DNA from 4 places in the Pectobacterium parvum genome. Region 1 is predicted to be linked to each of the others. Evidence: predicted binding sites of a transcription regulator. Region 1 holds the regulator's gene; each other region holds the start of a gene.

What was found. The regulator PurR, encoded in region 1, represses purine synthesis genes. The targets are predictions, from matches to a motif close to CANGCAAACGTTTGCNTG.
Region 2: the regulator PurR is predicted to act here: its motif matches at 2,605-2,622, upstream of guaB (IMP dehydrogenase).
Region 3: the regulator PurR is predicted to act here: its motif matches at 3,077-3,094, upstream of purT (formate-dependent phosphoribosylglycinamide formyltransferase).
Region 4: the regulator PurR is predicted to act here: its motif matches at 6,013-6,030, upstream of purM (phosphoribosylformylglycinamidine cyclo-ligase).

The regions. Positions count from the first base shown of each region.
Region 1 is NZ_CP087392.1:2,661,545-2,668,939, forward strand. Features, by position in the region: gene rnt (ribonuclease T) at 81-752, shown strand; gene LOZ86_RS12015 (Grx4 family monothiol glutaredoxin) at 856-1,206, opposite strand; gene LOZ86_RS12020 (C40 family peptidase) at 1,550-2,401, shown strand; gene cydH (cytochrome bd-I oxidase subunit CydH) at 2,511-2,600, opposite strand; gene purR (HTH-type transcriptional repressor PurR) at 2,990-4,015, shown strand; gene cfa (cyclopropane fatty acyl phospholipid synthase) at 4,221-5,372, shown strand; gene LOZ86_RS12040 (riboflavin synthase) at 5,469-6,104, opposite strand; gene LOZ86_RS12045 (MATE family efflux transporter) at 6,351-7,395, shown strand, end outside.
Region 2 is NZ_CP087392.1:3,345,631-3,353,025, forward strand. Features, by position in the region: gene guaA (glutamine-hydrolyzing GMP synthase) at 1-958, opposite strand, end outside; gene guaB (IMP dehydrogenase) at 1,077-2,543, opposite strand; gene xseA (exodeoxyribonuclease VII large subunit) at 2,715-4,109, shown strand; gene LOZ86_RS15040 (M4 family metallopeptidase) at 4,340-5,383, shown strand; gene LOZ86_RS15045 (protealysin inhibitor emfourin) at 5,380-5,724, shown strand; gene LOZ86_RS15050 (zinc ribbon domain-containing protein) at 5,748-5,972, opposite strand; gene LOZ86_RS15055 (cupin domain-containing protein) at 5,975-6,418, opposite strand; gene LOZ86_RS15060 (AEC family transporter) at 6,531-7,395, opposite strand, start outside.
Region 3 is NZ_CP087392.1:2,086,111-2,093,505, forward strand. Features, by position in the region: gene LOZ86_RS09435 (bifunctional 4-hydroxy-2-oxoglutarate aldolase/2-dehydro-3-deoxy-phosphogluconate aldolase) at 1-366, shown strand, start outside; gene LOZ86_RS09440 (transposase domain-containing protein) at 490-870, shown strand; partial or broken gene LOZ86_RS09445 (IS4 family transposase) at 882-1,817, shown strand; gene purT (formate-dependent phosphoribosylglycinamide formyltransferase) at 1,856-3,034, opposite strand; gene LOZ86_RS09455 (S9 family peptidase) at 3,235-5,289, shown strand; gene LOZ86_RS09460 (Mor transcription activator family protein) at 5,627-5,977, opposite strand; gene LOZ86_RS09465 (XRE family transcriptional regulator) at 6,440-7,174, opposite strand.
Region 4 is NZ_CP087392.1:1,407,051-1,414,445, forward strand. Features, by position in the region: gene LOZ86_RS06245 (methyl-accepting chemotaxis protein) at 1-396, shown strand, start outside; gene speG (spermidine N1-acetyltransferase) at 719-1,294, opposite strand; partial or broken gene LOZ86_RS06255 (IS256 family transposase) at 1,626-2,834, shown strand; partial or broken gene LOZ86_RS06260 (IS4 family transposase) at 2,868-4,126, opposite strand; gene purN (phosphoribosylglycinamide formyltransferase) at 4,257-4,895, opposite strand; gene purM (phosphoribosylformylglycinamidine cyclo-ligase) at 4,895-5,932, opposite strand; gene upp (uracil phosphoribosyltransferase) at 6,253-6,879, shown strand; gene uraA (uracil permease) at 7,096-7,395, shown strand, end outside.

The sequences.
Region 1 (7,395 bases):
GAAACAGCAACGGGCATGCTGCATCTCCGGCCAAAATTTGCAATAATGCGCGCTGCGTTTTGCTAACAATTAAGAGAAAAATGGCTGATAAAAGTGATCTGAACGCCCTGAGCGGCCGTTTTCGTGGGTTTTACCCGGTAGTGATCGATGTTGAAACCGCCGGATTTAATGCGAAAACCGATGCCTTGCTGGAAGTTGCGGCGGTAACATTAAAAATGGATCAAGACGGTTGGTTACAGCCAGATGAAACACTACATTTTCATGTCGAGCCATTTGAGGGTGCGATTCTGGAACCCGCTGCACTAGCGTTTAATGGCATTGACCCCACCAACCCACTGCGTGGCGCGGTGAGCGAATATGATGCGCTGCATGAAATTTTCAAAGTCGTGCGTAAAGGGATCAAAGATCAAGGCTGTAACCGCGCGATTATCGTGGCGCATAATGCCACATTCGATCATAGCTTTATGGCCGCAGCAGCCGAGCGCTGTAGCCTGAAACGTAATCCGTTCCATCCTTTCGCCACTTTCGATACCGCAGCACTTAGCGGGCTGGTGTTAGGCCAAACGGTTCTTGCTAAAGCTTGTATTACCGCCGGTATCGCGTTTGATTCCAGCCAGGCACACTCTGCGCTGTATGACACCAACCAGACCGCATTGCTGTTCTGTGAGTTGGTTAACCGCTGGAAACGTCTGGGCGGATGGCCGATTGCACTGGAAGAAAATTCGCTGGAAGACGCGTCAGCCAAAGACTGAAAAGGCTGAGATCAAAAAACGGGTGCCATAAAGGCACCCGTTGGAAGAATTTACGCTCGCCTCGTAACAACATTTGACATCGTCATTACGCCAGACGAAAGCATTACTCTTGATCGGCCTGCTGCGCTTTATATTTATCTGCCGTTTCTTTGATCAGCGGTTGCAGTTCACCGCGCTGAAACATTTCTACCACGATATCACAACCGCCAACCAGCTCACCGTCAACCCACAGCTGTGGGAATGTCGGCCAGTTTGCGTATTTCGGCAGTTCAGCACGAATGTCTGGGTTCTGCAAAATATCAACATACGCAAAACGTTCGCCACAGGCAGATAACGCCTGAACCGTCTGTGCAGAAAAGCCGCAGCTTGGCAATTTCGGGGAGCCTTTCATGTACAGCAGAATCGGGTTTTCAGCAATTTGGCGCTGAATTTTTTCAATTGTCGGTGTCGTCATCTTCTTGCTTCCTTAATTCTATAGGATGGCTAACGTCCAAAACGCTAGCCATGAGCCGCCGTCAGAGGTGCTACGACAGCGACATTGACTCAGTGATATTGTACCGATGCCACTAGCTACAAAAAAACGCCATTTTTTGTAGGGTTATTTTTTTTCCTGAAGGCCTTCGTCATTGATGAAATCAGCGCCAGAAAACGCTGATAAATCAATCGAAAAAATAACTATTAACGTTTTTTCACTATTCTGTATGAATAAAGCGACCGTGCCCACTTTTTTATGACGCCGTTTTCAGGAATACTGTGAGGATTGAGCGAGTTAAGGATTATGTTCGGTCACTGTTAATATGCGCTTATTTATTACTCTTTTTATATTATTTTTCAATAATCTATCCCTGAACATCGTTCAGGCTGCGCCGCATACCCCGCATTCTGCGCCGAAGAAAAGCGCCGTGGCAGAAACGAATAAGAAAAGCCGCCAAACAAAGGGTAATGCTAAATCCCCGACGCCGATCAAAAGCAAAAAACCAGAATCTACCGCCGTCAGCAATAAAACCAAATCCCGCACCGCGAGCAAAGTGACAGAGAAAAAGCCGTCACGAACGCAAAGCAGCACGCCCGCGCTAGTGAAAAAAAATCTTAAAAAGCTGAAGCCTGAAGAAGAGAAGCAAACAACCGCCCAAGCCAGAGTCAAAACCGGACTGAAGAAGACCGCACTCAAGGGGAAAGCGGATAAAAATCCAGCGCCGACAGAAAAAGGAATGGCGCTAAGCGCTGCGCATAAAAAACGCTATCAGCATGCCAAAACGACCGCAATGAATAAGTTGATGAGTCAGATAGGCAAACCTTACCACTGGGGCGGCTCCTCTCCTTTTACCGGATTCGACTGTAGCGGACTGGTTTATTACGCCTACAAAGATGTCGTTAAGATCCAAATTCCACGCACCGCAAACGAAATGTATCACCTGCGTGATGCTGCTCCGATTAAAAAGAGTGAGCTGGAAAGTGGCGATCTGGTCTTCTTCCGCATCAATAATCGTGGCGCAGCCGATCACGTCGGGGTTTATCTGGGTGAAGGGAAATTTATTCAGTCGCCGCGTACAGGCTCAGATATTCGTATCAGCAAGCTGAGTGAAGATTATTGGCAGGAGCACTACGTTGGCGCACGTCGCGTGGTGACGCCGCAGACGATTCGTTAAGAGACAGGTTGTACGTAGTAAAGAAAAGCAATGTGAAGAAAACGATCCAGACACGTTATGGCATCATCAACGTGTCTGAATATCTAACCCGCCCAGAGGCACCCTTCGGTTAGTTCATCACCGCAATAAAACTAAACGCGATGATCACAGCCAACGAGCCAACGGTTGTTAGCAAAGACATCTTCAGATCTGTATCCATAAATTACTCCTTATTAACGAACAAATTTTATCTGAAAGCTTCATCTGAAAAGACACCACCATTCACAGCCGAACCCGCTTAGGTAGTTAAAGCTACAAATAATAGGGTTATTACGATTCTTTCATAATTGTAGCGAAAAATCTCGGACGAATGCATCACTAATAGTATAAATTAGCCCTTTCACTTTCATGATAAATCGGACACAATCCGCTGTTTATGAAAGCGCTGCGTATCAGTCGAAAAACGTCAACCCAGATCCCTTCGGTATAACATTCGGCATTCTCCTTCTGAAATCCTGTTTTTTAGCTTAGAAGAAGAACATTAAACGTAGGCAAACGATTAACAATATACTTACGTCTGTAACAGGTAAGTTCAGGAGTCATTTTTAGATGGCAACGATTAAAGATGTGGCAAAACGTGCTGGCGTTTCCACCACAACCGTATCGCACGTGATCAATAAAACACGTTTCGTCGCCGAAGAGACTAAGGCAGCCGTCAGGGCAGCAATCAAAGAATTGCACTATTCACCCAGCGCCGTCGCCCGCAGCCTCAAAGTTAATCACACTAAATCTATCGGCTTGCTGGCCACTTCCAGCGAAGCCCCCTATTTCGCCGAGATCATTGAAGCCGTTGAAAACAGCTGCTACGCCAAAGGCTACACGCTGGTGCTGTGTAATTCGCATAACGACATCGGCAAGCAGCGCGCCTATCTTTCCATGTTGGCGCAAAAACGCGTCGACGGCCTGTTGGTGATGTGTGCCGAATATCCGCCCGAGTTATTAGGTATGCTGGAAGACTATCGCAGCATTCCGATGGTCGTGATGGACTGGGGACAGATGCACAGCGATTTTACCGATACGATTATCGATAACGCCTTTGAAGGCGGTTATATGGCAGGTCGTTACCTGATTGAACGTGGCCACCGAGATATCGGCGCCATCCCCGGTACTCAAGAACGCAACACCGGCAGCGGACGCTACCTCGGCTTTTTGAAAGCATTGAAGGAAGCCGACATCACCGTGCGTGACGAATGGGTGGTTCGGGGTGATTTTGAACCGGAATCCGGCTACAAAGCCATGCATCAGATCCTCGCACAGAAACAGCGACCTACAGCCGTATTCTGCGGTGGCGATATCATGGCGATGGGGGCTATCTGTGCGGCAGATGAACTGGGTCTGCGCGTACCGCAGGATATTTCGGTGATCGGTTATGACAACGTGCGCCACGCGCGTTTCTTTACGCCTGCGCTGACCACCATCCATCAGCCAAAGGAGCGTCTGGGTCAATCTGCGTTCGCTATGCTACTGGATCGCATTACTAGTAAGCGGGAAGATGCGCACGTCATTGAAGTGCATCCGACGCTGATTGAGCGCCGCTCGGTTGCAGACGGCCCCTACCTCGACTATCGCCGCTAGCCGTAGCCATTCTGTACAGACGATTTTCTTATTCCTGCTGCTTCCCCTCTCTGCTTCAGCCAATTCTCTTGTATGCTGGCTGAAGCAGTTCTAAATTTAATACCGTGTTTCATTTTCTCTGGTGACAGCCGATACCTCGGCTGCGATAAGTGTTGTCCTGGTGTGTTTTACGATACTTTTGCATGTGAAAAGTTAAGGAGACATGATGGGTTTACCTTATACAGAAGAATGGGATCCTGATACCGCGCCTTGGTTCCACATCGTGCAGGGCATGCTGGCCGCCGCGAATATCACCATCAACGGCACTCGCCCTTTTGACATCCGCGTGACCAACCCCAATTTCTTTAAGCGTATCCTGCGTGAGGGATCGCTGGGGCTGGGAGAAAGCTACATGGACGAATGGTGGGAGTGTGAACGGCTGGATATGTTTTCCCATCGCGTTCTGCGCGCAGGGCTGGATACTCAACTGCCCCGCCGCCTCCACAACCTGACGCGCGTTGCCCTCTCCCGCATCACGAATTTGCAATCCCGCCGACGCGCTCAGGTTGTCGGTAAAGCGCATTACGATTTAGGTAATGATCTCTTTACCCTGATGCTAGATCCTTACATGCAATACTCCTGCGCTTATTGGAAACAGGCGCAAACGCTGGAACAGGCGCAGGAAGATAAACTCACCATGATCTGCGAAAAGCTCCAGCTAAAATCAGGAATGACGCTGTTGGATATCGGCTGTGGTTGGGGCGGGCTTGCCGAGTTCGCGGCACGCCACTACGGCGTGTCAGTTTACGGCGTCACTATTTCCAGAGAACAGCAGATGTTGGCACAGCGACGTTGTCAGGATCTGAACGTCATCATTGAATTGCAGGATTATCGCGATCTCGAGCGGCAATTCGATCGCGTGGTGTCAGTTGGCATGTTTGAACACGTCGGGCCGCGCAACTATGACAACTACTTCCGCGTCGTTCTGCGTAATCTAAAACCCGACGGGCTGTTTCTGCTACATACCATCGGGGCCAATAAGACTAACCCGCACATCGATCCCTGGATTCATAAATACATATTCCCCAACGGCTGTATTCCCTCCATACAGCATATTGCACAGGCGAGTGAGCCTTATTTGGTAATGGAAGACTGGCACAATTTCGGTGCTGATTACGATCGTACATTAATGGCCTGGCACGCTCGCTTTCAGCAGAACTGGCCACCGCTTTCCACACGCTATACGGCCCGCTTCCGCCGGATGTTCAGCTACTATCTTAACTTTTGTGCAGGGGCTTTCAGAGCAAGAAACCTTCAGCTCTGGCAGGTCGTGTTCAGCACGGATGGGGTCGAAGGTGGATTGCGCGTTGCGCGCTAACAGCATTGTGTGTTGACAGAAAATCGTGTGCTGACAGAAAAGAGAAAACCGGACGGTAGAAACGCCGTCCGGTTTACCAGAATGTGCAACGTAGAATTACTCTTCCTTGCCGAGATCGCTCGCCTGCTTGCTAGCCAACACGCGCTCGACCGTATCGACCACGGCCTGTGTCTGCGGATCGATTTCGATATTAATGCGGTTTCCCAGACGCTTCTGTCCCAGCGTGGTGCGGTTCAGCGTTTCTGGAATTAAATGCACGCAGAAACGTCCACGGGTCACTTCTCCCACCGTCAGGCTGATACCGTCAATTCCAACGAAGCCTTTATGTAGCACGTATTTCATCAGCGCTTCATCTGCAAGGCGGAACCAAATCTGATGGTTATTCTCTGAAACCTGAATCTTAACCACTTCCGCGGTACACATGATGTGGCCCGACATGACGTGCCCACCGATCTCGTCACCGAATTTCGCGGCTCGCTCAATATTCACGACATCGCCTTCATGAATATCGCCCAGATTCGTTAACCGCAGCGTTTCCTTCATGAGATCAAAACTGACACGATCGCCGTCAACAGCGGTGACCGTCAGGCAGCAGCCATTATGCGCCACCGATGCGCCGGGCACGAGCCCTGGCAACAACTCAGGCGGGAGCTGGACAATGTGCGTGCGAAAGTTGGATTTTTCTTCAATCGACACCACCGGCGCGGTGCCCTGAACAATACCGGTAAACATGCGGTTTGCCTCTTAAAAACAAAGAAATGACTCTGTGCAGTGTGCCCGATATTTCGCGGAAAACCAAACCGGAATGCCGTATACCGCATAGCTATCGAAACCGTAGCGTAACAAATAGAATATATTCTCTTCCATGCTGGTTTACTTTCGTTAAGTCGTTACAATAATGCTCGCTTTACCCCGATCTGTTTTTCATATCTGAGTCATTTACCCTGCTATTACGTTAGTCATTCAAGGAAGGTATCCGTGCAACAGTATCTGACAGAAGCGCGTAAATTATCGGCGCTTGCTGTTCCTGTCATTATTGCGCAAGTGTCCCAAACGTCGATGGGTGTAGTTGACACCATCATGGCCGGTGCTTATAGCGCCACCGATATGGCCGCCGTCGCCGTGGGAACCTCTATCTGGCTACCCGCCATTCTTTTTGGTCATGGTCTGCTACTGGCGTTAACGCCCGTTGTCGCACAGCTCAACGGCTCAGGCCGACGCGATCGTATTTCTCATCAGGTGCGACAGTCTTTCTTTCTCGCCGCCATCATTTCTGTGCTTACGATGCTGGTGCTGTATCAGGGGGAATACGCCATCAACCTGATGAGCGACGATTCGCCTGAGCTGGCTGCGAAAGCCATCGGCTATCTGCATGCGCTGCTGTGGGGCGTTCCCGGCTATCTGTTCTATCAGGTTTTACGCTGCCAGTGTGAAGGGCTGTCCAAAACCTATCCCGGCATGATGATTGGGTTCATCGGGTTGTTAATCAACATCCCGATCAACTACATCTTTATCCTCGGTAAATTTGGCATGCCCGAACTAGGTGGCGTCGGCTGCGGCGTGGCTACCGCCTCGGTTTACTGGATCATGATGCTGTTGATGATGCTTTATACCCGACGCGCCTCCTGGCTACGCGATATCCGCTCGCACCGTCCCGCATTCCGTCCAGACGTTGCTGTGCTGAAGCGCCTCTTTGGCCTCGGTTTACCTATCGCGCTGGCACTGCTTTTTGAAGTGACACTATTTGCCGTGGTGGCGCTGTTGGTGTTGCCGCTGGGCGTCGTCGATGTGGCCGGTCACCAGATTGCCCTGAACTTCAGCTCGCTGATGTTCGTTCTTCCGCTCTCGGTTGGCGTCGCCACGACCATTCGCGTCGGGCATCGCTTAGGAGAAGGCTCGGTTGAGAACGCCCGCATTGCCGCGCACACGGGTATCATGGCGGGTGTGGCATTAGCCTGCTGCACAGCCATTTTCACCACGCTGCTGCGTGAGCCTATCGCCCTGCTCTACAATCAGGATCCGC
Region 2 (7,395 bases), 680 kb from region 1:
CGAACACTTCAACAAACACGCGACCAATGATTTTACGCTTGGCTTCCGGCTCATCTTCACCCGCCAGCTCGCTCAGGAAGCGATCTTCCGCCGCCACGTGAACAATGTTCAGACCGAAATGATCGCCGAACATTTCCAGAACCTGATCGGCTTCGTTCAGGCGCAGCAGGCCGTTATCGACAAACACACAGGTCAGACGCTCGCCGATCGCACGGTGCAGCAGCATCGCAGTAACGGAAGAATCCACGCCGCCTGACAGACCCAAAATCACGTGATCGTTGCCTACCTGCTCACGAATACGGTTCACCGCATCATCGATGATCTTGGCTGGCGTCCACAACGCTTCACACTGGCAAATATCAAGAACAAAACACTCCAGCATGCGCTGGCCCTGACGGGTGTGCGTCACTTCCGGGTGGAACTGCACGCCGTAAAAACGCTTCTCTTCGTTAGCCATGATGGCAAACGGACAGGTATCGGTACTGGCAACGGTCTCAAACCCTTCAGGGATGGCCGTCACTTTGTCGCCGTGGCTCATCCAGACATCCAGCAACGGTGCGCCATCGGCGCTCAACGCATCCTGAATATCACGCACCAGCGCGCTATCCGTTTTCACTTCTACCTGCGCATAACCAAACTCACGCTCGTTGGAACCTTCAACGTGGCCACCCAACTGCATCGCCATCGTCTGCATGCCATAGCACACGCCTAATACCGGTACGCCAGCATTGAAAACGTATTCTGGCGCACGTGGGCTGCCAAACTCAGTGGTACTTTCCGGGCCGCCGGACAGGATGATCCCGTTCGGATTAAACCCACGAATCTGTGCTTCCGTGACATCCCATGCCCACAGTTCACAGTAAACGCCCAGTTCACGCACGCGACGTGCAACCAGCTGCGTGTACTGCGAGCCGAAATCCAGAATAAGAATGCGGTGTTGATGAATGTTTTGAGTCATGAGGAGCATGTTCCAAAAAGCAAAAGACAAAAGCGAAAAGTAAACCCAGCTAACCGCTCTGCCTTATGCAAAGGCGGAGCGGCGCAAAATAGTACAGGGTTTATTGCGTTAAATCACCTTATGAACCCATACGGTAGTTCGGTGACTCTTTAGTAATGGTAACGTCGTGAACGTGGCTTTCCTGAATGCCCGCGCCGCTGATGCGTACAAACTCAGCCTGCGTGCGCAGTGCGTCGATAGTGGCGCAACCGGTCAGGCCCATGCAGGAGCGCAAGCCGCCCATCTGCTGGTGAACGATCTCTTTCAGGCGGCCTTTATAGGCTACGCGGCCTTCGATACCTTCCGGCACCAGTTTGTCGGCGGCGTTATCGGTCTGGAAGTAACGGTCTGATGAGCCTTTGGACATTGCGCCCAGTGAACCCATGCCGCGATAAGATTTGAATGAACGGCCTTGATACAGTTCGATTTCACCTGGGGATTCTTCCGTACCCGCCAGCATGGAGCCGACCATGACACACGCAGCGCCTGCTGCGATGGCTTTAGCGATGTCGCCGGAGAAGCGGATACCGCCATCGGCGATGACTGGAATACCTGTGCCTTCCAGCGCTTCAACCGCATCAGAGATAGCCGTAATCTGCGGAACGCCCACGCCAGTCACGATACGGGTCGTACAGATAGAGCCAGGGCCGATACCGACTTTCACGGCGCTAACGCCTGCTTCAACCAGCGCTTTCGCACCTGAGCCCGTCGCGACGTTGCCGCCGATGATTTCGAGGTTCGGGTATTTAGCACGTGTTTCGCGAATACGCTGTAATACGCCTTCGGAATGACCGTGTGAGGAGTCGATCAGCAGGACGTCAACGCCTGCGGCAACCAGCGCATCAACACGCTCTTCGTTACCCGCACCTGCGCCAACCGCTGCACCTACGCGCAGACGACCGTGCTCGTCTTTACACGCGTTCGGTTTACGTTCTGCTTTCTGGAAATCTTTTACCGTGATCATGCCGATCAGGTGGAATTGGTCGTCAATCACCAGCGCTTTTTCAACGCGTTTTTCGTGCATTTTTTGCAGCACGACATCACGCGCTTCGCCTTCTTTGACCGTGACCAGACGCTCTTTCGGCGTCATGAACGCGCTAACCGGTTTTTCCAAATCGGTAACAAAACGCACGTCACGACCGGTGATGATACCGACCAGTTCGTTGTCTTTTGCCACCACTGGGTAGCCAGCGAAGCCGTTGCGCTCAGTCAACTCTTTCATTTCACGCAGCGTCGTTTCTGGCGTTACCGTTTGTGGATCAACCACAACGCCACTTTCGTGTTTTTTCACGCGGCTAACTTCTTCAGCCTGACGCTCAATGGACATATTTTTGTGAATAAAGCCCAGACCGCCTTCCTGCGCCAGCGCAATGGCCAGGCCGGATTCGGTAACGGTATCCATCGCTGCGGACAGCATAGGGATATTCAGGCGAATGTTTTTCGTCAACTGCGTGGACAGATCGGCAGTATTAGGCAGAACAGTAGAATGAGCGGGAACCAGGAGGACGTCGTCAAACGTCAGTGCTTCTTTAGCGATACGTAGCATGGGCAATATCTCACCAAGGTGGATGTAAGAATAGATAAAATATTGCCGTGGCATTCTACAGGGCGTAATCGGTTGCCTCCAGCATTATTTTACTAAAATGCTTGATTACCTTTTTCAGGTAGGTAGTATCGATCAATTAAGTGACTGTTTTAAAATTTGATCTGGCTCACAATGTCTCAATTTCCCTCCTCTGCAATTTTTACCGTTAGCCGCCTGAATCAGACGGTCAGACAACTGTTGGAAATGGAAATGGGCCAGATTTGGCTCTCCGGCGAAATCTCCAACCTCTCTCAGCCCTCATCCGGCCACTGGTATTTCACGCTAAAAGACGAACGTGCACAGGTACGCTGCGCGATGTTCCGTACCAGCAACCGCAAAGTGACGTTCCGCCCGCAAAACGGTCAGCAAGTGCTGATTCGGGCGAGCATTACGTTGTATGAACCCCGTGGCGACTATCAGCTACTGGCGGAAAGCATGCAGCCCGCTGGTGATGGCCTGCTACAGCAGCAGTTTGAACAGCTCAAGCACCGCCTCGCTGCCGAAGGGCTGTTCGACCAACAGTTTAAGCAGGTTCTGCCCTCTCCCGCCAAACAGGTCGGCGTGATTACGTCAGCCAGCGGTGCCGCCCTGCACGATATCTTGCAAGTGTTGCAGCGCCGTGATCCGTCACTACCAGTGATTGTGTATCCCACGTCGGTGCAAGGTGCGGAAGCGCCGCTACAGATCGTTCGCGCTATTGAGCTGGCTAACCAGCGGGATGAGTGTGATGTGTTAATCGTCGGGCGCGGCGGCGGTTCGCTGGAAGATCTCTGGAGCTTTAATGACGAACGGGTCGCCCGCGCGATTTTCGCCAGCCGCATTCCTATCGTCAGCGCCGTCGGCCATGAAACCGATGTCACCATCGCCGATTTCGTCGGTGACCTGCGCGCACCCACGCCGTCCGCCGCTGCCGAGTTAGTGAGTCGTAACCAACTTGAGCTATTGCGTCAGATACAGTCCCAGCGCCAGCGCCTGGAAATGGCGATGGATTATTACCTTGCCCAGCGCAATCGGGAATTTACCCGCCTGCACCACCGATTACAGCAGCAGCATCCGCAGCTGCGACTGGCGCGTCAGCAGGCACAGCTGGTTAAACTGCGTCAGCGGTTGGATGACGCCATGCAGCAGCAGCTCCGGCAGACCTCGCGCCGGAGTGAACGCTTACAACAGCGTCTGATGCAACAGCAGCCGCAGACTCGTATTCATCGAGCGCAGCAGCGTTTGCAGCAGCTTAGCTATCAGATGCAAAGTGCAGTAGAACGTCAGTTGAATCAGAACAAGCAAAAGCTAGGCATCGCCTGTTCGCGATTGGAAGGCGTTAGCCCGCTGGCGACGCTGGCGCGTGGCTATAACGTCACCACCGCCCCGGACGGTAAGGTGCTGAAAAACGTCGCGCAAATTTCCCCCGGCGAAACACTGAAAACCCGCTTGCAGGACGGCTGGGTAGAAAGCCAGGTCACGACGCTGGCTCCGAATCCAAATTCCGCGAAAAAGCGGCGAAAACCCTCATCTCCGACGCCAAAATAACGCGAACGGCATAAAATGCGCGAATGGGGATTTGTCCTAAAACAACGGCGATCCTCCATTCTTGTCCCCGCCATCTGAACTATACTTATTCCCAGCTCACTAACTTATATTCACCGTTTTCACCGCACGGGTTATCAGCCTCTGCGCGGTGACGCGGATAGGATAAAAAGACAGTGAGCTTTGTTAATCGTCTGTGTTACCCCTGATGAGCGTTTTCAAGGAGATGAGGTATGAAGTCCAGACCGATTTGTAGCGTGATCCCCCCTTACATTTTGCATCGCATTATCGCAAACGGCACAGACGAGCAGCGCCACTGTGCGCAACAAACGCTGATGCATGTTCAGTCATTGATGGTTAGCCACCATCCGCGCCCGGAACCCCATGAGAAATTACCCGCCGGGCAGGCAAATCGCAGTATTCACGATGCCGAACAGCAACAACAGTTGCCCGGCAAGCTGGTTCGCGCTGAAGGCCAACCCAGCAACGGTGATGTTGCCGTCGATGAGGCCTACAACTATCTGGGCGTAACCTATGATTTCTTCTGGAAGATTTTCCAACGTAACTCGCTGGATGCCGAGGGGCTATCGCTGGCTGGCACAGTGCATTACGGTCAGGATTATCAGAACGCCTTCTGGAACGGGCAGCAGATGGTGTTCGGAGATGGCGACGGCAAAATCTTTAATCGCTTCACGATTGCGCTTGATGTGGTCGCACATGAACTCACTCACGGCATCACCGAAAATGAAGCAGGGCTAATTTATTTCCGCCAGTCCGGTGCGCTCAATGAATCGCTGTCCGATGTCTTTGGCTCCATGGTCAAGCAGTATCATTTGGGGCAAACCGCTGAGCAGGCCGATTGGCTTATCGGTGACAAGCTTCTGGCCGAGGGTATTCACGGCATGGGGCTGCGGTCAATGTCTCATCCGGGCACGGCGTATGATGATGAGCTGCTCGGTATCGACCCCCAGCCCTCTCACATGAACGAGTATGTGAACACGCGTGAAGACAACGGCGGCGTACACTTGAATTCAGGCATTCCCAACCGGGCATTCTATCTTACAGCCATCGCGCTGGGCGGCCATTCATGGGAAAAAGCCGGCCGCATCTGGTACGACACGCTGTGTGATAAAACGCTGCCGCAAAATGCGGATTTCGAAATTTTCGCGCGCCACACCATTCAACATGCCACTCAACGTTTTAACCACACCGTTGCCGATATCGTCATGCAGTCGTGGGAAACAGTCGGGGTGGAGGTACGGCAGGAGTTCTTATGAAAACGCTGCCGGAGCTCAACGACGATGCCATCATTGAGCTAGCGCGTGAAGGGGGATTCGCCTTTATCCCCAAGCTGGCGGGGCCACGACGTTTCGCGCTCGCCAGCGTACCGCCATCCGAACGGGAGCGGATTTGTAACGCGATCCGTAATGCCGCGCCTCAGGCTCGCGAACCCGGTGAACCTGATGGCCCAGGACGTGGCGACCAGTTCTATTACCGCATCCACATCAGCTACTGCCAACCGCAGCAGAATCAATATACCGATATCATTCTGCTGATCCCCGAAGACCGCGCGCCACCGGAGCTGACCGAGCTGTGGCGCAACGGCGTACAGGAGTAACCATTGATTAAGTAATAATGAATTTAATCGGCAGGCGCGTAGCTGAATGCGACTCGCCGTTTGGAAATCATCCCGTGCTGCTGACAAAAATAATCCACCGCACCACAGGCTTTCAGTTCCTGAAGCGAGTGCTTACATTCAGGGCACGCAGCCTCACGCAGATAATCCTGCTGGCAGGCCGTACACTGAAACCGCGCACCACTTTTCCAAGCTAGAGGATGACCACAGCTCGGGCAATTTGCTTCCATATTTATCCTCTCGTTTCACCACGTTCAGGCAGCACATTTCTGTCCAATTCCGGCAGCATAACCACACTTTCCTGCTCGTTGGCGTCAGTGCGGGAAATGACCAGCACGGCGACGTCGTCACTGGGATTATAGGGCAAATGCGGGACGTTCTCAGGGATATAGAGGAAATTGCCTTCGGGTAATTCAATCATGTTTTCAAGCTGTTCCCCGTAATACACACAGGAAATACCGCTCAGCGCGTAAATCGCCGTTTCATGATGTTCGTGCTTATGCGCCTTGCCTTGCGAACGCGGCGGAATCCACGCCAACTGCATATGAAGATGTTGGGCACCCACCGTCTCGCGTGAAATTCCAACCGAGTAAACCAAGCCTTGCTTGCCCTGATACTGGGTCTGCGGGGCAATCCGCTGACAATATACGCCCCGCTCAGAATGATTTTTTTTCATCACTGCGCCTCTGGAAGAAGACTGTCCAAGAGTACGCTATCAAATTCCTGTTCTGTCAGCCAAAAGGCAAGACGTAAGACTCTGTCACTTACTGCAACAGAAGCCAACAGCGCTAAATCACGCCCAGTGAACGTAAAAAGTAGAGCCCGAACGCAATCACAAAGAAGGCTCCCGCCGTCGTCAACCCGATGATATTGGCCGCCAGCGTAGCATTTCCGCCCATCGCACGTGTCATCACGTAGCTGCCTGATGCCGTCGGCGTTGAGGAAAACAGGAAGATAATACCGAGTTCAACGCCCCGGAACCCCACCAGCCATCCCCCGAACGTCAACCCCCCTGGAACGACAAATAGTTTCGCCACAGAAGCAAGCATGGCGACGTTAGATGAACGAAACATGCTGCGCCACTCCAGACTAGCTCCAGCACAGAGTAACGCCAGCGGCAACGCCATTGATGAGATAAAACCGCCCGTTTGCTTTATCACCGCAGGCATCGGCAGTTGGCTCTGCGCATACGCGGCACCACAGAGTAAACCGATAATCAGCGGGTTGGTGGCGATTCCTCGCAATAACATGAGAACGCTGATGCGTTGATCGGGTGACTTACGCTGCAAACTGCGCGTGAGGGTAATCACCGACAGCGCGTTGAACATGATCACCGTGACAACTAAATACAGCGACCCCACCGCCACGCCCTCTTCACCATAGGCGCTCACGGCAAATGCAAGCCCCATAATGCCCGTATTGGAACGAAAACCGCCTTGTACGAAGATGCCACGTTCGGTGGGTTCTTTAATGAGGCGGACGGCAGCAATTTCCAGCAGCAGGAATGTCGCCAGCGTGCCTAACGTGCCATACAGCACCAGCGGCCACTGTTCCGAAAACGATTGATGATTGCTTGCCACGCTGAAAAACAGCAGGCAAGGCAAAGAAAGATTGAACACCAGACGCATCGCTGCATCGCAAAAGGCGTCATTT
Region 3 (7,395 bases), 580 kb from region 1:
AGCCCTGGTCTGACTGAGCCGCTGCTGAAAGCCGCAACGGAAGGCAACATCCCGTTGATCCCAGGTATCAGCACCGTATCTGAACTGATGCTGGGTATGGATTACGGCCTGCGTGAGTTCAAATTCTTCCCAGCGGAAGCTAACGGCGGTGTGAAAGCGCTCCAGGCGATCGCTGGTCCGTTTGCTCAGATCCGTTTCTGCCCAACCGGTGGCATTACGCCGAATAACTACCGCGACTATCTGGCGCTGAAAAGCGTGCTGTGCGTAGGTGGTTCATGGCTGGTGCCGAACGACGCGCTGGAAAGCGGTGATTACGCGCGTATTACTGAACTGGCGCGTGAAGCGGTTGCAGGCGCGAAAGCGTAAGTTTGTTTGTGATTGAATGACAAAGGCCACTCACTGAGAGTTAATGCTGATCAGTTAAGGATCAGTTGAACGATCCAATAGCTGTGTAAGAATCCGGAAGTGTTCTTCATTTCCGGATTTTTTATGCGTATCTCTCAGGCCATCGACCTCGTTTCACGTTACGATTCGACCCGTAATCCTTTGACTTCTCTTGGCGACTTTCTTGACCCAGAACTTATTGCCCGTTGCCTTGCTGAGTCCGGCGTGGTCACCCTGCGTAAACGCCGTCTTCCTCTCGAAATGATGGTCTGGTGCGTTGTCGGCATGGCGCTTGAACGTAAGGAGCCGCTTCATCAGATTGTCAATCGGCTGGATATTATGCTGCCCGGTAACCGTCCCTTTGTTGCTCCCAGCGCGGTTATCCAGCTCGACAGCGGCTCGGAAGTGACGCCGTTCGACGGGTGTTCACGCACACCGCTCACTTGTGGCACAACGCTGTGGCGCATCCCCACTGGTGTGGATTGACGTTACTGGCGATGGATGGCGTCGTCTGGCGCACACAGGAAACACCTGAAAATGATACCGCCTTCCCGCGCCAGACTTACTGCGGCCAACCTGGCCCCTACCCGCAGGTCAAAATGGTCTGTCAGATGGAGCTGACCAGCCATCTGATAACCGCAGCAGCCTTCGGTACGATGAAAGACAGCGAATATACCCTGGCTGAGCAACTGATAGACCAGACCGCAGATAATACGCTGACGCTGCTCGATAAAGGGTATTACTCATTAGGGTTGCTGAATGCTTATGGAAGCGTGCGGGAGAACACCGACACTGGATGATACCGCTTAAGAAAGGTACCCGTTACGAGGAGGTGGAAACTGGGAAAAGGCGATCATCTGGTACAGTTGAAAACTACGCCACAATCCCGCAAAAAATGGCCGGGACTGAGTACAGAAGTGACAGCCCGATTACTGACCTATAGCCGTAAAGGAAAAATCTATCAGTTACTGACTTCGATGACTGATGGCATGCGTTATCCGGGAGGTGAAATGGTTGAGCTTTACAGTCACCGTTGGGAAATCGAGTTGGGTTACCGTGAAATCAAACAGACAATGCAACTGAGCAGACTGACACTGAGAAGCAAAAAACCGGAACTTGTGGAGCAGGAGTTATGGGGTGTGCTGCTGGCGTATAATCTCGTGAGATATCAGATGATTAAAATGGCCAGTCAACTGAAAGGTTACTGGCCAAATCAGCTGAGCTTCTCAGAATCCTGCGGGCTGGTCATGAGGATGTTGATGACGCTTCAGGGTGCATCGCCGGGTCGTATCCCTGAACTACTGCGAGATCTGGAGAGTATGGGACAGATGGTGAAGCTGCCGATAAGAAGAGAAAGAACCTTCCCGAGAGTGGTGAAAGAAAGGCCTTATAAATATCGAAAAGCGAAGAAAAACAGCCAGTCAGTTGCTTAACTGACTGGCATTACTCACTGAGAGTGGCCTTTTTTGTATCAGCCGCTGACTTTTACACCCGCTGCAACGCGCTTGGCGATTGCTACAGCATCATCCGTGGTTTCCGCACTGGCTAATGCGACACCCATACGGCGCTTGCCGCTGATATCCGGTTTACCAAACAGGCGAATTTGTGTATGAGGGAGCAGTGCGCTTTCCAGTCCCTGATAACGCACGTTGTTGCTGTCCAGTTCCGGTAAAATCACGGCGGAAGCCGATGCGCCATACTGACGAACTGCGCCAATGGGCAGCCCCAGGAAAGCACGAACGTGCAGCGCAAACTCGGACAAGTCCTGAGAAATCATCGTCACCATGCCAGTATCGTGCGGGCGAGGGGAGACTTCACTGAAAATAACCTCATCGCCGCAAACGAACAGCTCAACGCCGAATAGGCCATAGCCGCCGAGCGCTTTCACAACATCGCTGGCCATCTTCTGCGCGCGTTCCTGCGCCAGCGCACTCATCTGCTGTGGCTGCCAGGATTCACGATAGTCGCCGTCTTCCTGTCGATGACCGATTGGCGCACAGAAATGAATGCCGTCAACCGCATGGATGGTCAGTAAGGTGATCTCAAAATCAAAATTAACCAGTCCTTCCACGATGACGCGTCCGCCGCCTGCACGTCCCCCCTGTTGGGCGTAGCTCCACGCCTGATCTAACTGCTCCGCAGAGCGAATCAGGCTTTGCCCTTTGCCAGAAGAACTCATGACAGGTTTAACAATACAAGGATAGCCAATCGCATCTACCGCCTGACGGAAGTTCTCTTCGCTGTCGGCAAAACGGTAGGTGGAAGTGGGAACGCCGAGTGTCTCGGCAGCCAGACGACGGATGCCTTCACGATTCATTGTCAGGCGCGTCGCTTCAGCACAAGGAACAACATGGTGACCCTGCTTTTCCAGCGTCACCAGCATGTCGGTCGCGATGGCTTCAATTTCCGGCACGATGTAATCAGGGCGTTCGGCTTCAACTAACGCTTTTAATGCATCGCCATCCAACATATTGATGACGTGGCTGCGGTGCGCAACCTGCATGGCGGGAGCATCGGCATAGCGATCGACCGCAATCACTTCGATTCCCAGGCGCTGACACTCAATCGCCACTTCTTTGCCTAATTCACCGGAGCCAAGCAGCATCACTCGTGTGGCATCCGCACGCAGGGCGGTTCCAATTGTTAACATAACCTTATACCTGATCGGGTTGTGAAAAATGGCCGCAGTATAAACGAAAACGTTTGCGTGCGCATTAAAGAGGGCGTGCAGTGGAATGCGATGCGCAAAAGCGCACCAAGAGACAAGGACGTGGCTTGGCATTGCTGGGCAATCGTGCCACTCTTCTTACAAAGCGAAAATTTTATGTCAAGACAACGAGATCCGACGCCATGAAGACACCGCAAGCTGAAAAAAGACCCCATGCACTAAGTACACATGGCGATACGCGCATCGACAATTATTACTGGCTGCGTGATGACCAGCGTACCGATCCGCAGGTGTTGGACTATCTGACGCAGGAAAACGCCTACAGCGAAGCCGTCATGGCACCTCATGAAGCACGTAAACGGTCGCTGTATGACGAAATGGTCAAACGCATTCCGTCGACGGATATGTCTGTACCGTATGTCAGAAAAGGCTATCGCTACCAAAGTCGCTATGAGCAGGGTAAAGAGTACGCTATCTATCTGCGTCAACCTGAGCAGGCAACAGACACGTGGGAAACGTTGCTGGATGGGAATCAACGTGCGGAAGGGCATGAGTTTTATAGCCTCGGCACGCTTGAGGTTAGCCCTGACAACACGCTGCTGGCGCTCTCGGAGGACTTTTTATCCCGTCGGCAGTACACGCTTCGTTTTCGCGATCTGAACAGCGGCGAGTGGCTGCCTGATGTGATCGAAAATGTGACTGCAGGGGCGGAATGGGCGGCGGATTCGACGGTTCTGTATTACGTGCGCAAACATGAGCAAACGCTGTTGCCGTATCAGGTCTATCGCCACCGTCTGGGTAGCGATCCGGCGTTGGATGAATTGGTCTATGAAGAGAAAGACGACACCTATTACGTTAGCCTGAGTAAAACGACCTCAGAGCACTACATCACTATTTATCTCAGTAGCACAACGACGAGTGAGGTGCTATTGCTCGACGCTACGCGCCCGGATGCGGTGCCGCAGGTATGCATTCCACGTCGAAAAGATCATGAATATGGCATCGATCACTATCAGGACACGTTTTATCTACGTTCCAATCGGGAAGGGAAAAACTTTGGCCTCTACCGTTCAGATAGGCCCGATGAGCAAGCGTTGGAAACGCTGATTGCGCCACATGAACACCGCGTGTTGGAAGGCTTTGAGCTGTTCCGTGACTGGCTGGTGGTTGAAGAACGGGAACGCGGTTTGACCAGCTTGCGCCAGATTCACTGGCATACGCGGGAAGAGAAAGCGATCACCTTTAATGATGCGAGCTATGTGACGTGGCTGTCGTACAACCCTACGCCAGAAACGACACTAATGCGGTATGGTTATTCATCAATGACGACCCCCAGCACGCAGTATGAATTGAATCTGGATACGGGCGAACAGCAGTTACTTAAGCAAGCCGAAGTGAAAGATTTCTCCCCGGACAATTACCGGAGTGAACGCTTGTGGATCACGGTTCGGGATGGCGTCGACGTTCCGGTTTCCCTTGTTTATCATCGCGATCATTTCAGCCCAGGTAAGAACCCGATACTGGTCTACGGCTATGGCGCGTACAGCCATAGCCTGGATCCCGATTTTAGCGTTAGCCGTCTGAGCCTGCTGGACAGAGGGTTCGTCTTTGCCTTAACGCATATACGCGGTGGCGGTGAACTGGGTCAACAGTGGTACGATGATGGCCGCCTGCTCAATAAAATGCATTCCTTCACCGATTTCATCGATGTGTCTCAGGCATTGATAGAAAAAGGTTATGGCGACAGGGACAATATGTTCGCGATGGGGGGCAGCGCGGGCGGACTATTGATGGGCGCGGTAGTGAACATGGCTCCCGATCTATTTAAGGGCGTCGTTGCTCAGGTTCCATTCGTTGATGTGCTGACGACAATGCTGGATGAGTCTATCCCGTTGACGACCGGAGAGTATGACGAGTGGGGCGATCCGAATGAACAAATCTATTATGACTACATCAAACAATATAGCCCCTATGACGGCATTACCGCGCAACGCTATCCGCATTTGCTGGTGACTACTGGGTTACACGACTCTCAGGTTCAGTATTGGGAACCTGCGAAGTGGGTGGCGAAATTGCGGGAAATCAAAACGGACGATCGTCTGGTGCTGCTATACACCGATATGGATGCTGGGCACGGCGGAAAATCCGGTCGTTTTAAACGCTATGATGATATTGCGTTGGAATATGCTTTTCTGTTGATGGTGCTTGAAATGGTTGAGGATGATCACAAGGGATAAACGGTGACTATGAGAATAAATGATCTATCGAACTTAATAACAAAGCAACTCGAGCCTGTCAGTAATTCTGTGTAACTGCCCAGTCGTTAAAGGTGATCGCTCAGGCGGTCACCGAACTCGATAATAAAACGACTCATCACAAGTAGCTAATTCTGGAGAAACATATATTTTTCCTGTCTCTGTTGTTGGAATGAGAATATCAAAGACAGGCAATTACACAATTTAAACTTCAGTCTCTATATGTGATTAAAATTAGAGGCTATCGCTGTTATTCAATCATCTATTTTTATTATGTTCCTTTAATTACTATCTGGTTGTTAATGTATGATTTTTTTCATTATACTTGAAAGTGTTGTTTTGCCTGTAATTCCTCTTTTCGCATTGTTCTGACAATTTTATAAATCCATTGCAGCGAGACATTATATTTTTTAGCCAGCGCGCTGTGATTGCGTCCGTCAAATTCTTCATAGATTTGAAGATCGCGTTGAGAAGCTCGCCAGGATATTCCCATTGGGAAATAAACATTTTGTCCGCCCCATACGGTCATCATATGTTTGGCAACGGCGTTGCCTACCAGCTCGGCTGTTTGCAGATCCAGCTCTGTGACGTTTTTGACCGTATCGGCCACGTGTTGAGAAAGTTCGACCAGAAGCTCAGGACCTTTACTGCGAAATTGTGGTTCAGTCATAAATCACCTTATTGTTTTATGCATGTGTGTTGTTACTGAAGTGAAAGCTGGGTTGTTATCTTTGCAGAGTGTGTCCTGCTGCCATGTGCCCATTTAAAACTATAGTTGTTTTTGTGTCAACATCTTTAGTTTTAATTTGAGTTGTTTTTGGTTGTAAGAAGAAATGACAACCTATAGGAGGACACGCAAAAGAGGCCAGATGAGAGGCAAAAAAAATCCCGCCACAAGGCGGGAAAGGAACACACTGACAGGATGAATAACACAACATCAACAAGGGTTGATGAAACAATAGCACGGTGATTGTATAAAACTGTTGCGTGAGGGTAAGGTTATCTGGGCGAGGGTAAACGTTTTTTAGCGATGAAATTTTTTTGATAAAACAAAGCCGATGTCCGTATCGATTCGTCGGCTTTGGTGAGAGGAAAAGAGATAACTATGGTGCGTGATACCGCCAATATCAGGCTATAACAGTACCGAATACCAGAATACGCGACCGATGATCTCGACTTCCGATTCATAGGCTTCTTCATCAGACTCTCGATTGAAGCTATGGATGACGAGAAGGCCGCCAGGTTTGCGGTAAAGCTGTTTAATTCGCTTTAGTTTATCGTTGCCGCCGCCTTCCTGAGCGATGGCGTAGAGCTTCCCATCAATAATGCGTTTGTTGTTGGTATCAACCGCGACGGTAGTTCCATCAGGAATGATGGGCTCCATACTGTCACCCGCAGCCGGGAAACAAAGAACGCCTGAACCGTCCGTATTTGCACCAACTTTACGCAGCGTAGCTTTAGAAAAACGGAGCTTAAAGCCGTTGTAATCCTCGCTTTGAACGCGTCCGTCGCCGCAGGCAAACTCAATATCCTTTAAAAAAGGCACTTCCACCTCGTCCTCTGATAGTTCTGTCGTGCTGTCCCAAGCTGATACGGTGCCCCATTCTGATTTTGGCGGAATGCTTGGTTCCTGAAGCGAACGGGTGACTCCGCTGCTACGCATTGTGCCTTCGCCATTTGCCAACCATTCAGGGCGAACATGTAGTGCATTGGAAAGCTCAACAATCTTGGTTGTCTGCGACGCTTTCCCCACCTCGATTTTCTGTATGGCGGCTTGAGATACGCCAATCATGCCGCCAAGTGCTTTTTGGCTAAGCCCTTGTGCAGTTCTGGCGGTCTTTAATCGTTCTGCAAGTGTCGTTTTCATCCGTTCAATGTACAACCTAGGTTGTCATTTATCAAGCGAGTATTAATCTTGTTTAAAAAAACTAAAGTTATGTCGTGTCGATTTGTACAAAAATACCCATGACTACCACTTTAAAAACGATTTAAGTTGTTTTTAAGAGGCCGGCATGGATGCATGAGATAACATCTAAGTAAGCGCCATTGCCGACTATCAAAAATCCTAATAAGTATCAGGCAGTCATA
Region 4 (7,395 bases), 1.3 Mb from region 1:
GTGTCGGCGGGCGTTGATCAAGCCAGCGATGTAGGGAAAAACATGTCGGCAATGAAGGATGCGATCCAGCAGGTGACGGATTTAGTCAATGAAATCGCGGTGGCGACCGAGGAACAAACCCAGGGTATCAGTCAGGTGCATCAGGCCGTTAACCAGATGGATGATGTGACCCAGCAAAACGCCTCATTGGTCGAAGAAGCGTCCGCAGCCTCGCAGTCATTGCAGGAACAGGCAAATACGTTGAGTCAGCTGGTGGGGCAGTTCATTGTGGGACAGGTTACCCCTCTGGCGCTGGCTTCCGCTTCTGTGCTACCTGGAATATCCGCGCCGCGTCTTTCTCCCGTAAGGAGAAAAGGTGCCGTTACTCAGGATGAAGCGGACTGGCAGCGTTTCTAACCTATCGTGCCGCGTGCTGCGCAGTAGGGCGGCACGCGGCTTACTCACAAGGTGTATCGGAGAAGAAATTCTGAAGGTGGGAGTGTTAGATATTAGCCGTCTTTTTACATTAGGTTGTGCAGATATTGCATAAGATAAACGGTACGCTGGAAATGATGGCTATACTGGTGCCGTTCTACGGTAAAGCTTGGCTCGGGCTTATAGGGAGGCCATTGCCGTGTTTTTATTATGCCTAACGTACTTTTTCAGCAAAGCAGGCAGGGAAATTCAGCCTGCTTGCATGTAGAAATAATTAATGGACAAAGTTTATTGGTTGGGGAATTTATTGACTGATAGCACTTCCCTGTGCTTTGCCGCCGATTCCCACCACTGTTTTGTGTTTTTCCAGATATCGGTTCTGAAAAATACACATGCGGATTGCATTGTGGTACTCGCCGTTGGCGAAAAATTCGTGAATCAGCTCGCCTTCGACCTCAAACCCCAGTTTGCTATAGATGTGGATCGCTTTCTTGTTTTCCTTATCCACAATCAAATACAGCTTGTAGAGGTTCAAAACCGAGAAGCCATAATCCATTGCCAGCTTGGCCGCCGCACTGGCGTAGCCGTGGCCTTGATAGGCAGGATCAATGATGATCTGAAATTCCGCGCGGCGGTGGATATGGTTAATCTCCACCAGCTCAACAAGGCCTACTTTGGTCTGCTCGTGTTCAATAATGAAGCGCCGCTCGCTTTGGTCATGAATATGCTTGTCGTACAGATCGCTGAGTTCGGCAAAAGCCTCGTAAGGCTCTTCAAACCAATAACGCATCACACTGGCATTGTTATCCAACTGATGAACAAAAGTGAGATCGTCTCTCTCCAGCGGTCGTAGCCGAACGAAATTGCTCGTACCGGACATAGTGAATCCTTAATTGATATAAAGGGACGTGACCCGTGGTTACCGAGGTCACGCTGGCATGAGTATGCCAACGCTAGTATAGCGGCGGAGCGTTCTGCGTAGAACGTTCAATAGACCTAGCGAATACTTAAAGCATAAAGAGGGGAGAAGAAATGATGATGACTAGCGAGTTAGTGTCAAAATAAAGAAGTGAATAAGCAATAAAAAGTAAGGCTCCGTAGGGGAGTAATGCCAGTCAGTTAAGCAACTGGCTGGTTTTTCGAGACTGTAATTAAAATTGTGTAATTGCCTGTTTTTGATATGTTCACTCCAGCAAAGGAGACAGGCAATTATGGACGAAAAGAAACTCAAAGCCCTCGCGGCTGAACTGGCTAAAGGTCTTAAAACCGAAGCCGACCTCAATCAGTTTTCCCGTATGCTGACGAAATTAACCGTCGAAACGGCGCTCAATGCGGAGCTGACTGACCACCTCGGGCATGAGAAAAACGCCCCCAAAACAGGTTCAAACACCCGTAATGGCTACTCGTCAAAAACGGTGTTGTGCGATGACGGCGAGATAGAACTGAACACGCCGCGTGACCGTGAAAATACCTTCGAACCGCAGCTGATTAAGAAGAACCAGACGCGCATTACGCAGATGGACAGCCAGATTTTATCCCTCTACGCCAAAGGAATGGCCACCCGCGAAATCGTCGCTACCTTCAAAGAAATGTACGACGCTGATGTGTCGCCCACGCTGATATCTAAGGTCACCGACGCGGTAAAAGAGCAGGTTACTGAGTGGCAAAACCGGCAACTGGATGCGCTGTATCCCATTGTTTATATGGACTGCATTGTCGTAAAAGTCCGTCAGAATGGCAGTGTGATAAACAAAGCTGTTTTCCCACCTTAGGTATTAATCTCGAAGGCCAGAAAGAATTACTGGGTATGTGGCTGGCCGAAAATGAAGGCGCAAAGTTTTGGCTGAACGTGCTGACGGAGCTGAAAAATAGGGGTCTTCAGGACATCCTGATTGCCTGTGTGGACGGGCTGAAGGGCTTCCCAGATGCGATAAACAGCGTCTACCCCCAGACCCATATCCAGCTGTGCATCATCCATATGGTGCGTAACAGCCTGAAATACGTATCCTGGGAAGGACTACAAAGCGGTCACCAGCGGGCTGAAGGCGGTTTATCGGTACTCGACCGAAGAGGCGGCACTGATGGCGCTGGATGCGTTCGCGAAAGTCTGGGACGATAAATACCCGCAAATCAGCAAAAGCTGGCGTGCGCACTGGGAAAACCTGAATACGTTCTTCAACTATCCACCGGATATCCGCAAGGCCATCTACACCACAAACGCTATCGAATCGCTGAACAGCGTAATCCGTCAGGCAATAAAGAAACGTAAAGTGTTCCCGACAGATGACTCGGTACGGAAAGTGATTTATCTGGCGATCAGGGATGCGTCGAAAAAATGGAGTATGCCGATCCAGAACTGGCGACTGGCGATGAGTCGTTTTATTATCGAGTTCGGTGACCGCCTGAGCGATCACCTTTAACGACTGGGCAGTTACACAGAATTACTGACAGGCTCATTTTTCAGCTTTTCGATATTTATAAGGTCTCTCTTTCACCACTCTCGGGAAGGCTCTTTCCCTTCTTATCGGCAGCTTCACCATCTGTCCCATACTTTCCATATCTCGCAGTAGTTCAGGGATACGACCCGGCGATGCGCCCTGAAGCGTCATCAACATTCTCATGACTAGCCCGCAGGATTCTGAGAAGCTCAGCTCAGCTGATTATACGCCAGCAGCACACCCCATAACTCCTGCTCCACAAGTTCCGGTTTTTTGCTTCTCAGTGTCAGTCTGCTCAGTTGCATTGTCTGCTTGATTTCACGGTAACCCAACTCGATTTCCCAACGGTGACTGTAAAGCTCAACCATTTCACCTCCCGGATAACGCATACCATCGGTCATCGAGGTCAGTAACTGATAGGTTTTGCCTTTACGGCTATAGGTCAGTAATCGGGCTGTCACTTCTGTACCCAGTCCCGGCCATTTTTTGCGGGATTGTGGCGTCGTTTTCAACTGTACCAGATGATCGCCTTTTCCCAGTTTCCGGACTTCCTCGTAACGGGTACCTTTCTTAAGCGGTATCATCCAGTGTCGGTGTTCTCCTGCACGCTTCCAGGCATTCAGCAACCCTAATGAGTAATACCCTTTATCGAGCAGCGTCAGCGTATTATCTGCGGTCTGATCTATCAGTTGCTCAGCCAGGGTATATTCGCTGTCTTTCATCGTACCGAAGGCTGCGGCGGTTATCAGATGGCTGGTCAGCTCCATCTGACAGACTATTTTGACCTGCGGGTAGGGGCCCGGTTGGCCGCAGTAAGTCTGGCGAGGGAAGGCAGCATCATTTTCAGGTGTTTCCTGTGTGCGCCAGACGACGCCATCCATCGCCAGTAACGTCAATCCTCACCAGTGGGGATGTGCCACCGCGTTGTGCCACAAGTGAGCAGTGTGTGCGAACACCCGTCGAACGGCGTCACTTCCGAGTCGCTGGCGGGCCTGGATAACCGCGCTGGGAGCAACAAAGGGACGGTTATCGGGCAGCATAATATCCAGCCGATTGACAATCTGATGAAGCGGCTCCTTACGTTCAAGCGCCATGCCGACAACGCACCAGACCATCATTTCGAGAGGAAGACGGCGTTTACGCAGGGTGACCACGCCGGACTCAGCAAGGCAACGGGCAATAAGTTCTGGGTCAAGAAAGTCGCCAAGAGAAGTCAAAGGATTACGGGTCGAATCGTAACGTGAAACGAGGTCGATGGCCTGAGAAATACGCATAAAAAAATCCGGAAATGAAGAACATTTCCGGATTCTTACACAGCTATTGGATCGTTCAACTGATCCTTAACTGATCAGCATTACTCCGCAGGGGATCCTTACTCTATGATGAAGCGATGAGCTGATAAAATTACTCGGCAGCATAACCCTGCGGCGGGATGCGAATGCTGTCCAGCCAGGCTTCATTATCCCGCATCACCAGTCTGCCGTTCAGGAACCAGTTGATGACCATCGGATAAATCGTGTGCTCGTGCGTTTTCACGCGCTCGCTCAGGCTTTCTTCCGTGTCGTCACTGAATACAGGCACTTTCGCTTGCAGAATCAGTGGGCCGCCGTCCAGTTCATCGGTGACGAAATGAACGGAAGTGCCATGTTCCCGATCGCCATTTTCCAGCGCCTTGCGGTGCGTATGCAGGCCGGGATACTTGGGCAGCAGAGAAGGGTGAATGTTCAGCATTTTGCCAGCAAACTGGGCAACAAATTCCGGGCTAAGAATCCGCATGTAGCCTGCTAAGATCATCAACGCGGGTTCATATTGCTCAATTTCGTTTGCCAGTGCGGCATCAAATGCCGCACGATCGGCAAAGTCTTCAGGGTTCAGGACGCAAGTAGGAATATTTGCATTCTGTGCGCGTTCTAGCCCGTAAGCCTCCGCATTATTACTGAATACGGCGACGATCTTTCCTTTAAGGCGTCTGTTCTTACAGGCGTCAATTAACGCCTGTAAGTTGCTTCCATTGCCTGAAATCAGCACAACGATGTTTTTCATCAGTTAATAACCACTGCGTCTCCGGCATCGGTTTGAGTAATGACGCCGATTTTCCATGCGTTTTCGCCGCTGCTGTTGAGTAATGCAACGGCCTCGTCTGCCTGTTCGGCCGGCAGTGCGATGATCATACCAACACCGCAGTTGAAAGTACGATACATTTCGTGGCGGCTGACATTACCGGCCTGTTGCAGCCAGTTGAAAACGGCAGGCCATTGCCAGCTGGATTCGTCGATCGTTGCCTGTATGCCTTCTGGCAACACGCGTGGGATATTTTCCCAGAAGCCGCCGCCAGTCAGGTGAGAAATGGCGTGGACATCGACTTTCTCAATCAGGGACAGTATGGATTTCACGTAGATTTTGGTCGGGGCCAGCAGGTGATCGGCCAGCGATTTGCCTTCCAGCTCGAACTGCTCTGGATCGGTCTTGCTGACCTCAAGCACTTTGCGTACCAGCGAATAACCGTTTGAGTGTGGGCCGCTGGAAGCGAGGGCAACCAGAACATCGCCGTTCTGCACTTTGCTGCCGTCAATAATTTCTGATTTTTCTACGACACCGACGCAGAAGCCGGCAACGTCGTAGTCTTCGCCGTGATACATACCCGGCATTTCGGCGGTTTCGCCACCGACCAGCGCACAGCCTGATTGCTTACAGCCTTCCGCGATACCAGTAATCACGCTGGCAGCGGTGTCAACATCCAGCTTGCCTGTAGCGTAATAGTCGAGGAAGAACAGTGGCTCAGCGCCCTGAACGACGAGATCGTTCACGCACATCGCAACCAAGTCGATGCCAATCGTATCGTGGCGTTTCAGGTCCATCGCCAGGCGCAGTTTGGTGCCGACTCCGTCAGTGCCGGAAACCAGAATCGGTTCGCGGTATTTTTGCGGTAAGGCGCACAAGGCACCGAAACCACCCAATCCACCCATAACTTCCTGGCGACGGGTCTGTTTCACTACACCTTTGATACGGTCTACCAATGCATTACCCGCATCGATATCCACGCCTGCGTCTTTATAGCTGAGAGAGGTTTTGTCGGTCACTGCTGAGTCCCCACGAAGGTTACGATTTGTATTCAGAAAACACGTTGTGGTAAAAATAGTGCGCGCTAATTCTAACAGTGTAGGCAATCGTTTGCGAGTGATGAGTCATCGGCAGGCTATTTTTCGTCAATGGCGACAATTTCTCTCCTCGGTTGATCTGGATCAGGCTTAATCATATGGCGCTAAGTAAAAAAGGCGGTATAATCCCGCGATTTTTTTACGACGGGCTCTCGTGCCCGCCGCCCTGCGGGCCGCCGCAAGCGGTGTTTAAAAACGCGCTTGGCGTTTTTGTCCGTCCACTAGCCGAGGGGGAGATAATGATGAAGATCGTCGAGGTGAAACACCCACTCGTCAAACACAAACTGGGTTTGATGCGTGAGAACGATATTAGTACCAAGCGTTTTCGTGAGCTGGCTTCCGAAGTGGGAAGTTTGCTGACTTACGAAGCGACGGCTGACCTGGCAACCGAAAAAGTCACCATTGATGGCTGGTGCGGTCCGGTTGAAGTCGATCAGATTAAAGGCAAGAAAATTACCGTTGTACCGATTCTGCGTGCAGGGTTGGGGATGATGGATGGCGTGCTGGAAAATGTGCCTAGCGCGCGTATCAGCGTTGTCGGCATCTACCGTGATGAAGAGACGCTGGAGCCTGTTCCTTATTTCCAGAAGCTGGTTTCCAATATAGAAGAGCGCATGGCGCTGGTTGTTGACCCTATGCTGGCAACCGGTGGTTCAATGATCGCGACGATCGACCTGCTGAAAAAAGCGGGTTGTCACAGCATTAAGGTGCTGGTGTTGGTCGCAGCGCCAGAAGGGATTGCCGCACTAGAAAAAGCCCACCCAGATGTCGAGCTTTACACGGCATCCATCGATAAAGGCCTTAACGAGCAGGGTTACATCATGCCGGGCCTGGGTGATGCGGGCGATAAAATATTTGGTACCAAATAACAGGTAAGCCGACTTGATAGTCGGCTTTTTTTTGGCGTAAACCTAAGTATTTCCTATGGTGCGCCACAGCCTGTGTTACGTCACACGCGGTTCTTTTATACATCAGCAGTCAATATGATCCTGCTTCACTACGGTGGGGCGGGATGCGTCTGGCTGTCATAAGAAGTGCGGGTCTACCTGCACACATAAATAGCAACACTACAGAGGATATTGAAGATGACTCGTCGCGCCATCGGGGTAAGTGAACGACCACCCTTGTTACAAACCATCCCGTTGAGTTTCCAGCATCTGTTCGCGATGTTTGGCGCTACCGTTCTGGTGCCCATTCTGTTCAAGATCAATCCGGCCACCGTACTGTTATTCAACGGTGTGGGTACGCTGCTTTATTTATTCATTTGTAAGGGCAAAATCCCGGCGTATTTGGGATCGAGCTTCGCGTTTATTTCCCCGGTTTTACTGCTGTTGCCGCTGGGGTATGAAGTCGCTCTGGGTGGTTTCATTATGTGCGGCGTGTTG